Regions from separate parts of the Bradyrhizobium sp. USDA 4503 genome, predicted to be linked through region 1. Evidence: predicted binding sites of a transcription regulator. Region 1 holds the regulator's gene; the other holds the start of a gene.
The links. The regulator PhoB, encoded in region 1, activates phosphate uptake and scavenging genes when phosphate is short. The targets are predictions, from matches to a motif close to TGTCATNNANCTGTCAT.

Region 1 (6,050 bases):
GATGTACGACCTGTATCCGGGTCAGCGCGCGGTCGGCCAGCTGATGCTGGACCAGACCAACATTCTCGACCCCAAGCTCGACCTCAACTTGCTGCGCGCGCGGGTCGGCATGGTGTTCCAGAAGCCGACGCCGTTCCCGATGACGATCTACGAGAACATCGCCTTCGGCATCCGCCTCTATGAGAAGATCTCGAAGTCCGAGATGGACGACCGGGTCGAGAAGGCGCTGCGCGGCGGCGCGCTGTGGAACGAGGTCAAGGACAAGCTGAACGCCTCCGGCCTGTCGCTCTCCGGTGGCCAGCAGCAGCGCCTGTGCATCGCGCGCACCGTGGCGGTGCGCCCCGAGGTGATCCTGTTCGACGAGCCGTGCTCGGCGCTCGACCCGATCTCGACCGCCAAGGTCGAGGAGCTGATCCAGGAACTCTCCGAGGACTACACGATCGCGATCGTCACCCACAACATGCAGCAGGCGGCGCGCGTCTCCGACAAGACCGCCTTCATGTATCTCGGCGAGCTGATCGAGTTCGACGACACCAACAAGATCTTCACCTCACCGGGCGATCGGCGCACCCAGGACTACATCACCGGCCGGTTCGGTTGACCGGCGCATGATCCGGAAAAGTGGAAACCGGTTTTCCGATCAGGTCATGCTAAAATTCAGGACACGAAGCCATGATCCCCGGGATCATGGTTGAGGGAGACAAGCGATGGCTTCTGAACATACCGCCAAGGCATTCGACAGCGACCTGCAGGAGTTGACCCGCCTGGTCGCCGAGATGGGCGGCCTGGTCGAACGAATGATTACCGAGTCGGTCGACGCGCTGATCCGTCGCGACGTCGCGCTCGGCAAGCGCGTGGTCGCCGCCGACATCGAGATCGACAATCTGCAGCGCAACATCGAAGAGCGCGCGGTGCTGACGATCGCGCGCCGCCAGCCGATGGCGATCGACCTGCGTGAGATCGTCAGCGCGATGCGCGTCGCCACCGATCTCGAGCGGATCGGCGACCTCGCCAAGAACATGGGCAAGCGCGTCGCGGCGCTGGAGAGCGATTTCCAGCCGCTGAAGTTGATCCGCGGCCTCGAGCACATGACCGACCTCGTGCTGTCGCAGGTCAAGTCGGTGCTCGACGCCTATGCCGCGCACGACCTGCCGGCGGCGATGAACGTCTGGAAGGGCGACGAGGAGGTCGATGCGATCTGCACCTCGCTGTTCCGCGAACTGCTCACCTACATGATGGAAGATCCGCGCAACATCTCGTTCTGCATCCATCTGATGTTCTGCGCCAAGAACATCGAGCGGATCGGCGATCACGCCACCAATATCGCCGAGACCGTGTTCTACATGATCGAGGGCCAGCAGATCACCGACAAGCGCCCGAAGGGCGACATGACCACTTTTGCCACCACGGTGCCGGGCAACTGAGGCATGATCGGCAAGCACGGAACCGGCAAGAGCGAAACTGGACGATCCTCGCGACAAATCGTTTCCGCGGGGACTATGCTCAAGGAAGTAAGCGTTTCGGTTTGCGTCTGGGCAACGGATCACCACAGAGAAAGAACTTAAACCGATGAGCGCACGCATTCTGGTAGTCGAAGACGAGGAAGCGCTGACGACGCTGTTGCGCTACAATCTCGATGCGGAAGGCTACGATGTCGAGACGGTGGGGCGCGGCGACGATGCGGATACAAGGCTGAAGGAGCGCGTTCCCGACCTCGTGGTGCTGGACTGGATGCTGCCGGGCCTGTCCGGCATCGAACTGTGCCGCCGCCTGCGGGCGCGGCCCGAGACCAAGCAGCTTCCGATCATCATGCTGACCGCGCGCGGCGAGGAAAGCGAGCGCGTGCGCGGGCTTGCCACCGGCGCCGACGATTACATCGTCAAGCCGTTCTCGGTGCCGGAGCTGCTGGCGCGGGTGAAGGGCCTGTTGCGCCGCGCCAGCCCGGAGCGGCTTGCGACCGTGCTGACCTACGGCGACATCGAGCTCGACCGCGAGAAGCGCCGCGTGGCGCGCTCGGGCCGTCCGATCGATCTCGGGCCGACCGAGTATCGCCTGCTCGAATTCTTCCTCGAGCATCCCGGCCGCGTGTTCAGCCGCGAGCAATTGCTCGACAGCGTCTGGGGCCGCGACATCTACATCGATGAGCGCACCGTCGACGTGCATATCGGCCGCCTGCGCAAGCTGCTCAATCCGGGCCGCGAGCAGGATCCGATCCGCACTGTGCGCGGCGCCGGCTACGCGCTCGACGACCGCTTTGCCAAGGCCGAGCCGCAGCCGTAACGGCCATGCGGCATTCATAAACCGCAACACGGCGTCGTCCCGGCGAAAGCCGGGACCCATACGCCGCGGCCAGCGCAATCGGCACGCGGCCAGACGGCTTTCTAACAACACCCATTCGTGGTTATGGGTCCCGGCCTGCGCCGGGACGACGCTGGTGATATAGCCGGGCTGGGTCACACAAAAAAATCCCCGCTTTCGCGGGGATTTGTCTTTGAGGTCTTCCGTCGTTTTCCCGAGTGCTCACTTGATCTGCGGTTTCGCCGACGGCCGGCGGCGATCGGCGGCGGGCTGGTAGGCGACGCGCGAGTGATGCGCGCAATAGGGCAGGCCGCCGAGCGCTTTGCCGCCGCAGAAGAAGAATTCCGGGCTCGAGGGATCGCCGACCGGCCAGTGACAGGTGGCCTCGTTGAGCTCGAGCAGCGACAGCCGCTGGCTCATCGGCACCACATTGTCGTAGGAGATCGGATCGGGCTCCATCTCGGCCTCGAAGGCGTGCGCCAGCGCGGTGTTGCCGCGCGAGACCGGGCGCGCCACCCGCATCATGTGCTGGGCGGGGCGGGCCTTGCGCTGCCGCGGCGCGGCCGTGGAGGGTGCCTTGGCGCGGCCGGAGAGGCCGAGCCGATGCACTTTGCCGATCACGGCGTTTCGCGTCACATTGCCAAGTTCCGCCGCGATCTGGCTGGCCGACAGGCCGGACTCCCAGAGCTTCTTCAGCTGCTCGACGCGATCGTCGGACCAGGTCAATACAGTCATCGCATTCTTCCCTTCGCGTAGCGCCGGCCAATCATTGGAGCGGCGCTGCGAGCCAATCTGGACAAATATCCCTGCGGCCAGAATCCCTTAGCCCTCGCCGGGCACGGTGTTGCGCCCGAACGTTTACGCGAGACACAAAGGCTACTTAGAGGGTCCAGTACCGCCGCACGAGATGTCGTACCCGACAGGCCAAACGCTACAATATGGCGTGACTCTGGCGCAAGAGTCCGCGGTCGTGCGTCCACATGTTCCCACACAGTTAAGCATCGCGATGAGGCTTTTCCACCGCACCGGAATGCTCCGGATTGCGCTCGTTTCGCATTGCAGGAAGGCCACTTCGTGGCGATTGACACTTACCGACCGCAGCATAGAATGCCCGCCACGTGCCGCCCGCAAAGGCGGCCGTTTTGTTTTCCGAAGCTGGCCGTTGCTGCGCTGGCGTCAAGGCGCGCGGCAATTGTCGGCTTAAAAACCGCCAGTGATCGTCATGACCAACGCTGCCACGTCGCATCTGCTCCCCGTCTTCGCCAGGGTCGATCTCGGTTTCGAGCGCGGTGAGGGCGCCTGGCTGATCGCAACCAACGGCGACCGCTATCTCGATTTCACCTCGGGCGTCGCGGTCAACGCGCTCGGGCACGCGCATCCGCATCTCGTCAAGGCGCTGCAGGAACAGGCGACCAAGCTCTGGCACATGTCGAACCTGTTCAAGAGCCCGGACGGCGAGGTGCTTGCCGCGCGGCTGTGCGAGCAGAGCTTTGCCGACTTCGTGTTCTTCTGCAATTCCGGCGCGGAAGCGATGGAGGGCGTGATCAAGCTGGTCCGCCACTATCACTTCTCCAAGGGCCATGGCGAGCGCTACCGCATCATCACCTTCGAGGGCGCCTTCCACGGCCGCACGCTGGGCACGCTGGCGGCGACCGGCTCGGCGAAATATCTCGAGGGCTTCGGCCCGCCGATGGACGGCTTCGACCAGGTGCCGCATGGCGACATCGACGCGGTGAAGAAGGCGATCGGTCCGCACACCGCCGGCATCCTGATCGAGCCGGTGCAGGGCGAGGGCGGCGTGCGCTCGGCGCCACAGGCGTTCTTCAAGGCACTGCGCGCGCTGTGCGACGAGCACGGCCTGCTGCTCGCCTTCGACGAGGTGCAGACCGGCATGGGCCGAACCGGCGAGCTGTTCGCCTACAAGCGCACCGGCGTCACGCCGGACGTGATGTCGCTGGCCAAGGCGCTCGGGGGCGGTTTCCCGATCGGCGCGGTGCTGGCGACCGCGCAGGCCGCGGCCGGCATGGCGCCCGGCTCGCACGGCTCGACCTTCGGCGGCAATCCGCTCGCGGTCGCCGCCGCCAATGCCGTGCTCGACGTCATGCTGAAACCCGGCTTCTTCGAGTATGTGCAGAAGATGTCGCTGCTGCTCAAGCAGAAGCTCGCCTCCGTCGTCGACCGCTATCCCGGCGTGCTGTCGGAGGTACGCGGCGAGGGGCTGTTGATCGGCGTCAAGGCCGTGGTGCCGTCGGGCGACCTGATCGCAGCGCTGCGCAGCGAGAAGCTGCTCACCGTCGGCGCAGGCGACAATGTGGTGCGGTTCCTGGCGCCGCTGATCGTGACCGAGTCCGAGATCGACCAGTCGATCACCGCGCTCGAGCGCGCCTGCGCGACATTGTCGGTGGCGCAGCCGAAGAAGGCGGCTGGATAATGAGCAAGCCGGTCCGTCACTTCCTCGATATCAACGAGCTGCCGCTCGGCGAACTGCGCAACATGCTGTCCGCCGGAGCCGCCATGAAGGCGAAGCTGAAGGCGCATGAGAAGGGCAGGAAGCCGCTCGAAGGCAAGACGCTGGCGATGATCTTCGAGCGCCCGTCGACCCGCACAAGGGTGTCGTTCGACGTGGGCATGCGCCAGCTCGGCGGTGAATCCATCATGCTGACCGGCGCCGAGATGCAGCTCGGCCGCGGCGAGACCATCGCCGACACCGCGCGCGTGCTGTCGCGCTATGTCGATGCGATCATGATCCGCATCCTCAACCATGACGCGCTGCTCGAGCTCGCGGCTCACGCCACCGTTCCCGTCATCAACGGCCTGACCCGGCGTTCGCATCCCTGCCAGGTGATGGCCGACCTCATGACCTATGAGGAAAACCGCGGCTCGATCGAGGGCAAGACCGTGGCCTGGACCGGCGACGACAACAACGTGCTGGCCTCCTGGGCGCATGCCGCCGAGCGGTTCAAGTTCCAGCTCAATGTTGCGACCCCGCCGGAGCTGTCGCCGAAGAAGCCGATGCGCGACTGGATCAAGGCGACCGGCGCGCCGATCATGCTCGGCACCGATCCGGAAGCCGCCGTGCGCGGCGCCGACTGCGTCGTCACCGACACCTGGGTGTCGATGGGCGACAAGGAGGGCGAGCACCGCCACAACGTGCTGCGGCCCTATCAGGTCAATGCCAAGCTGATGTCGCTCGCCAAGCCGGACGCACTGTTCATGCACTGCCTGCCCGCGCATCGCGGCGAGGAGGTCACCGACGAGGTGATCGACGGGCCGCAATCCGTGGTGTTCGACGAGGCGGAAAACCGCCTGCATGCGCAGAAGGGCATTCTGGCCTGGTGTTTCGACGCGGTCGCGTAGTCGGAGATCAGTAAGCGTTGTCGTCCCGGGCAAGCGAAGCGCGACCCCGGACCCATAACCATCGCTGTCAATTGTTGCGAAGGCTGGGGCACCAGCTTGATGCAAGCAACTCACATCGGTGGTTATGGGTCCCTGCTTTCGCATGTTTTCGCAGGGACGACGGAAACATCCGCGTTAGTGAACCCCTTTATTTCATGGTCCGAGACCCCAGATAGAGCGCCATGGTTTCACAATCCCCCGACATCAAAAACACGCCCGAGGCGCCGGTTCGCGCGCCCTCAGCGGTTCCGGTCGACGATGCCGTGCTGGCATTCGAGGTCGGCGCGCTGGACCTGCGCGGCCGGCTGACCCGGCTCGGCCCCGCGCTCGACGAGATCCTGCACAAGCACGATTAT
Region 2 (6,050 bases), 1.0 Mb from region 1:
GCCAATCCGGTTCGGAGTTGAGTGGAGAGAAAGGGCCGGGCTATACGCCCGACCCTCGTGACGTCAGGCGTGCGATCAGCTCGCCTTCTTTCGCAAACCGTCGACGAACTTGATCAGCTCGATGGTGCCGTCCCAATCCTTGGTGGTGGCGGGATGGAAGCCCTTCTTCTGACCGTCGGACAGACGGTCGAAGGCGGCCTTGTCCTTGGTCGGGGCGTCGAAGAAGGCCTTTGCGATCGCGGCCTTCAGGTCCTCCGGAAGATCGGTGTTGTACGCATAGGGGCCGTTGATGATCAGCGCCGACTTGTGGATGATGCGGAAATCATCCTTCTTCATCGCCGAGCCGTCGGCATTCTTCAGCATGCCCTTGGTCAGCATCTGGGCGAGCGTGGAATCGTCCTCGTTGGTCCACTGGTTGGCGGCCACATCAACGGTTCCCTGCGACAGCGCCAGGACGGCGTTCTCGTGGCTGCCGGTGAACACGACCTTGCCGAAAAAGCCTTCGGCGTTCGCGATGCCCATCTTGTTCAGTTCGAAGCGCGGCACGTTGTTGCCGGACGTCGAGTTCGGATCGACCAGGCCGAGATTCTTGCCCTTCAGGTCCTCGACGGTCTTGTACGGGCTCGACGCCTTGACGAAGAACACCGAGTAATAGCCGGTCGAACCGTCGGCGTTCATATCGTTGGCGAACGCGTCGGTCTTGACGCCGGTCAAGCGCGCGCGAGAGAACGAGGCCGAGCCGTAGCTGGCGATCTGGATGTTGCCGGCGCGCTGGCCTTCGATGACGGCCGCGTAGTCGTTGGCGATGCGCAGTGTGACCTTCACGCCGAGTTCCTTCGACAGATACGCCACGAACGGCGTCCAGCGCTCGGTGACGCCGGAGGCGTTCTCGGCCGGCACCACCGCGAAGGTGAGCTCCGGATACTTTGCCTTCCAGTCCTGCGCGGAGGCCGAACCGGCAAATGCCAGCGCAGCGGCGCCAGCCAGAATGATGCGACGAGTGAACATGACTACCCCTCTTTTGTTGTAGTTGCACCTGTTGGCCGGGCAAAATGCCCGGCCTCCCAGATTGAAAAATGCGCGACGCTCAGGCCGCGGCTGCGGTGCCGAGTGCCGGCGCAGTTGCATCGTCGGGCGCGGGCAGCGGTGCTGCGCCGATGACGTCATTGGCCTCGAGGTCATAGAGCTCGCGGGCGATATGGTCGGTGAGCGCCGCGGGGGCGCCATCGAACACCACGCGACCTGCGGCCATGCCGACCAGGCGGTCGCAATAGGTCCGCGCCAGGTCGAGCGAGTGCAGATTGCAAAGCACTGTGATGCCGAAATGCTTGTTGATGCGCAGCAGCGCGTCCATCACGATCTTGGTGTTGCGCGGATCGAGCGAGGCGATCGGCTCGTCGGCGAGAATGATGTCGGGCTCCTGCACCAGCGCGCGGGCGATCGCGACGCGTTGCTGCTGGCCGCCGGAGAGCTGGTCGGCGCGCTGTGCCGCCAGCTGGGCGATGTCGAATTGCTCGAGCGCCGACAGTGCGAGCGCCCTGTCCTGCTCCGGCCAGACCTGCGCCAGCGAGCGCCATGACGGAATTTGGGCCAGTCGGCCCATCAGCACGTTGGTCAGCACATCAAGGCGGCCGACCAGATTGAACTGCTGGAAGATCATCGCCGAGCGCGCGCGCCACCGCCGCAGTTCCTTGCCGCGCAACGCGGTGACGTCGGTGCCCTCGAACAGGATACGGCCGGAGGTCGGATCGGCGAGACAGTTGATCATCCGCAGCAGCGTCGACTTGCCGGCGCCGGAGCGGCCGATCACGCCGACAAAGCTGCCCGGCGCGATCGAAAAGGACGCGTTGTCGACTGCGGCTTTCGTGCCGAAACGGCACGTCAAACCTTCCACCACCAGCATGTAATGCTCCAACCGCGCCTCGTTGGGCCATCGCTATCCCCGGCGTTTTACAGTTATGTGACGACAGCGCTGCGGTGCGGCGATCGTCCACACCCCTCCCTTGTCGCTCCCTTGCCGTCATCGCAACGTCATGATGTTGTCATCAAGCATCCCGATGACGAGCGCGCATCCCCCGGAAGCCCAAGATTCTTGAAGATTTGCGGAGGCCCTGATGGCCGGAAAAACACTCTCGGTTGTGCCGACCGTCGACCCGACCGCGTCGGTCCGTGAGAGCAAGCTCGGCAAATATACCGAGGTCGGCGCGCGCACGATCCTGCTTGAAGTGAGCATGGATGACTATTCCTACGTCGTGAACGACAGCCAGATCACCTACACCTCGATCGGCAAGTTCTGCTCGAAGCGATGACCCGCATCAACCCCGGCAACCACCCGATGCATCGCGCGACTCAGGCGCATTTCACCTACCGCGCCAGCGCGTATTTCCCCGGAGAGAGCGACGACACCGACTTCTTCAACTGGCGACGTGCGCATCACGTGCATATCGGCCATGACGTCTGGATCGGTCATGGTGCGATCCTGTTACCAGGACGGAACGTCGGAACCGGCGCCGTCGTCGCCGCCGGCGCGATCGTGACCAAGGACGTTCCCGGCTACACCATCGTGGCCGGTAATCCGGCGCGGCCGGTGAAGCGGCGCTTCTCCGAGACGATCGCCGACCGCCTCGCCGCGCTCGCATGGTGGGACTGGGATCACGAGACGCTCCGCCGCGTCCTGCCCGACTTTCGCAAGCTCGCGGTCGAGGAATTCCTCGACAAGCATGAGGCCAAGGCCGTATCCCAATCACAAGCCAAACAACGGAGCGCCGCATCGTGACGGACATTTTCATCGAGGGCGGGCGCACGCTGGTTGACGGCGCCTTGGTCGAGACCTCGCTGCGGACCGCTGGTCGCGACATCGGCGCGCTCGACGCCGAGCAGGGTCGCGCCGCGCTTCACATCGATGCTAGTGGCCTCCTGGTGCTGCCCGGCATCATCGACCTGCATGGCGATGCGTTCGAGCGGCAGATGATGCCGCGCCCCGGCGTCGACTTCCCGACCGACGTGGCGCTGATCGACAGCGACCGGCAGGCGATCGCCAACGGCATCACCACCGTGTTCCACGGCACGACCTGGTCGTGGGAGCCCGGCCTGCGCAGCGCGGAGAATGCGCGCAAGCTGCTCGATGCGATCGAGGCGCTGCGGCCGCACCTCGCCGCCGACACCCGCTTCCACCTGCGCCACGAGACCCACAATCTCGAGGCCGAGGCCGAGATCATTCAATGGCTCAGTGAAGGCCGCATCGACCTGTTCGCCTTCAACGACCACAGCAACGTCAAGCCGAAGAAGCGCAACCAGCTGGCCGAGCGCACCGGGCTCTCCGTCGAGGCCGTCAACGACATGCTCGACCGGATCGTGGCGCGTCGCCCCGAGGTGCCGGCCTCGATAGCGCGACTGGCCGCTGCCGCGCGCGCGGCCGATATCCGCATGCTCTCGCACGACGACAACAGCCCGGCGATGCGCCAGGAGTTTCGCGCGCTCGGCGCCACGATCGCCGAATTCCCTGTCAACGAGGAGACCGCGCGCGACGCCGCCGCGGCGGGCGATTTCATCGTGTTCGGCGCGCCCAATGTGGTGCGCGGCGGCAGCCATACCGGCTGGACCAAGGCATCCGACATGATCGCACAGGGCCTCTGCTCGGTGCTGGCGTCGGACTATTACTATCCGGCGCAGCTGCTCGCGGCGTTCCGCCTCGCCGACGACGGCATCCTGCCGCTCGCCAGGGCCTGGGACCTGATCTCGTCGGCGGCGGCCCGCGCGGCCGGGCTCGCCGATCGCGGCGTGCTCGCCGCGGGCCGCCGTGCCGACATCATCGTCGTCGACGACAAGGTGCCGCTGCGGCCGCGCATCGTCGCCGTGATAGCGGCCGGACGGCTGGTGCACCTGGCGGACGCGAGCTGCCTCGTTCATTCGCTCGCGCCGCGCAAGACGGTTGCGGCGGCGTAGCCCAGTCCCATGGCCAGCACTCCGCGCTACGCGATCTATTATGCGCCGTCACCCGACAGCGTCCTGCACCGCTTCGGTTCGACACTGCTCGGTTACGATGCGGTGTCGGGCGACGACCTGCCGTTTCCCGAAGGCGTCACGCCGGACTGGCGCGAGATCACCGAAGATCCGCGCAAGTATGGATTCCACGCCACGCTGAAAGCGCCCACCGCGCTCGCCGACGGTCGAAGCGAGGCCGAGCTTCTCGATGCCTGTGCCGCCTTCGCCGGCCGCGCGCGGCGCATTCCGGTGATCGAACCGGTGGTCGATGCGATCAGCGGCTTCATCGCGGTGATCCCGGCCAGCCGCTCGGATGATCTGCAGCAGCTTGCCGCCGATTGCGTCACCGAATTCGACGCGTTCCGCGCGCCGCTGACGCCGGAAGATCGCGCGCGCCGCAGGCCAGAGAAACTCACCGCGCGGCAGTGCGACTATCTCGACCGCTGGGGCTATCCCTACGTCATGGAGGAGTTCCGCTTCCACATGACGCTGACAGGGCGGCTGAGCGACGAGCGGCGCGGCCCGATCGTGGCGCAGCTGCGCTCACGGTTCGCGGCGATCGACCTCGCGCGGCTCGCAATCGACCGCATCGCGCTGTTCAAGCAGACCGACAGCGCATCGCGCTTCCGCATCATCGGCAGCTGGCCGTTGCGGGCGTAGCGCGCGCTATTCCTCCGCCCGGGTGCGGGCGATGATCTCGGCGGCGCCCTTCTCCAGCAGCTCCATGCCCACGGCGCGGCCGAGTTCGCGCGGCCGGTCCGCGGGTCCGCGCCGCGTCACCTCGATGAAGCCGGCGCCGGCCTCGTCGAGCACGGAGGCGCGCAGCGTCATCTCGGCTCCCGCGAGCGTGGCGTGGCCCGCGATCGGCGAATTGCAATGACCGTTGAGCACCCACAGCACCTCGCGCTCGGCCTCGGCCGCAAGCCGCGACTGCACGTTGTCGATCCCGGCAAGCCGCGCACGCGTCGCCCAGTCGGTCTCGACGCATTCCACCGCGACGATGCCCTGGCCGACCGCCGGCAGCATCTCGCCGACCGAGAAATCATGCGCGATGCGCGCGGTCATGCCGATGCGCTCCAGGCCCGAGCGCGCCATCACCAGCGCATCCGCCGGCCCCACGTCGCCGCCGCCGGGCAGCCGCTGCTTGTCGCCGCGATCGAGCTTGGCCACGCGCGTGTCGGCGGCGCCGCGATAATGGATCACGGTCGCTTCCGGAAACAGCCGGCGCAGATAGGCGGCGCGGCGCACGGCGTTGGTGCCAATCATGAAGCCCTTGCCGCGCGCGGCGCGCAGCGTTTCCAGCGACAGGCCGGGACGCAGCACGAGGCTGTCATTGGCGGCATCGCGCGCCAGCATCGCGGCGATGACAAGACCCGGCGTCTCCTCGTTGCCCGGCACGTCCTTCAGCGAATGCATCGCCGCCTGCAAGGTGCCGGCACGCATGGCTTCGCGGATCTCGGCGACGAAGGCGCCGCCCTTGCCGCCATGACGCAACAGCTTGCTGGTCTGGTCCTGGTCGCCGCGGGTCTCGAACTTGACGATGTCGACGGCAAGGTCCGGCGCCGAAGCGCGCAGCAGGCGTGCGACCTCATCCGTCTGCGCGAGCGCCATCGCGCTCTTGCGCGTCCCAATCCGCAAAACCTGTCCCGACACGAAAGCTCCGCTACGCGTGATCATCAACGGTGGGGGATTAGAACAAAAAGCCAGTCAAAACAACGGTTTTTGCCCCTCTTTGGCGACGCTCAGACGAGCTCCTCGACAAGCTCCACCCCGGCCGCGCGCATCGCCGCGGTGGCGACGGCAAGCGAACCGCCGAGATCGATGGCGCGGCAGCCCGCCAGCACGACAATAGTCTCGAAACCGAGCCGGCGCGCATCGAGCGCCGAATACTGCACGCAATAGTCCGTGGCGAGCCCCGCCATCACAATGCGCTTGAGGCCGCGCTCGCGCAGATAGCCGGCGAGCCCAGTCGGCGTCTTGCGGTCGTTCTCGAAGAACGCCGAATAGGAATCGATCGCGGCCCGGAACCCCTTGCGGATCACGAGCTCGGCCCGCTCGGTGGCGAG

Region 2: a site for PhoB is predicted at 2,030-2,046, ahead of phnC (phosphonate ABC transporter ATP-binding protein). Genes of this name have one in related genera too.

The regions. Positions count from the first base shown of each region.
Region 1 is NZ_JBSRXS010000001.1:4,964,793-4,970,842, reverse strand. It holds gene pstB (phosphate ABC transporter ATP-binding protein PstB) at 1-601, shown strand, start outside; gene phoU (phosphate signaling complex protein PhoU) at 708-1,424, shown strand; gene phoB (phosphate regulon transcriptional regulator PhoB) at 1,570-2,280, shown strand; gene ACVMIH_RS23940 (GcrA family cell cycle regulator) at 2,521-3,033, opposite strand; gene ACVMIH_RS23935 (acetylornithine transaminase) at 3,521-4,729, shown strand; gene argF (ornithine carbamoyltransferase) at 4,729-5,655, shown strand; gene ACVMIH_RS23925 (Hsp33 family molecular chaperone) at 5,877-6,050, shown strand, end outside.
Region 2 is NZ_JBSRXS010000001.1:3,923,105-3,929,154, forward strand. It holds gene phnD (phosphonate ABC transporter substrate-binding protein) at 76-1,008, opposite strand; gene phnC (phosphonate ABC transporter ATP-binding protein) at 1,088-1,903, opposite strand; partial or broken gene ACVMIH_RS19065 (chloramphenicol acetyltransferase) at 2,115-2,776, shown strand; gene ACVMIH_RS19070 (alpha-D-ribose 1-methylphosphonate 5-triphosphate diphosphatase) at 2,773-3,945, shown strand; gene ACVMIH_RS19075 (DUF1045 domain-containing protein) at 3,955-4,644, shown strand; gene hemC (hydroxymethylbilane synthase) at 4,651-5,661, opposite strand; gene pncA (bifunctional nicotinamidase/pyrazinamidase) at 5,727-6,050, opposite strand, start outside.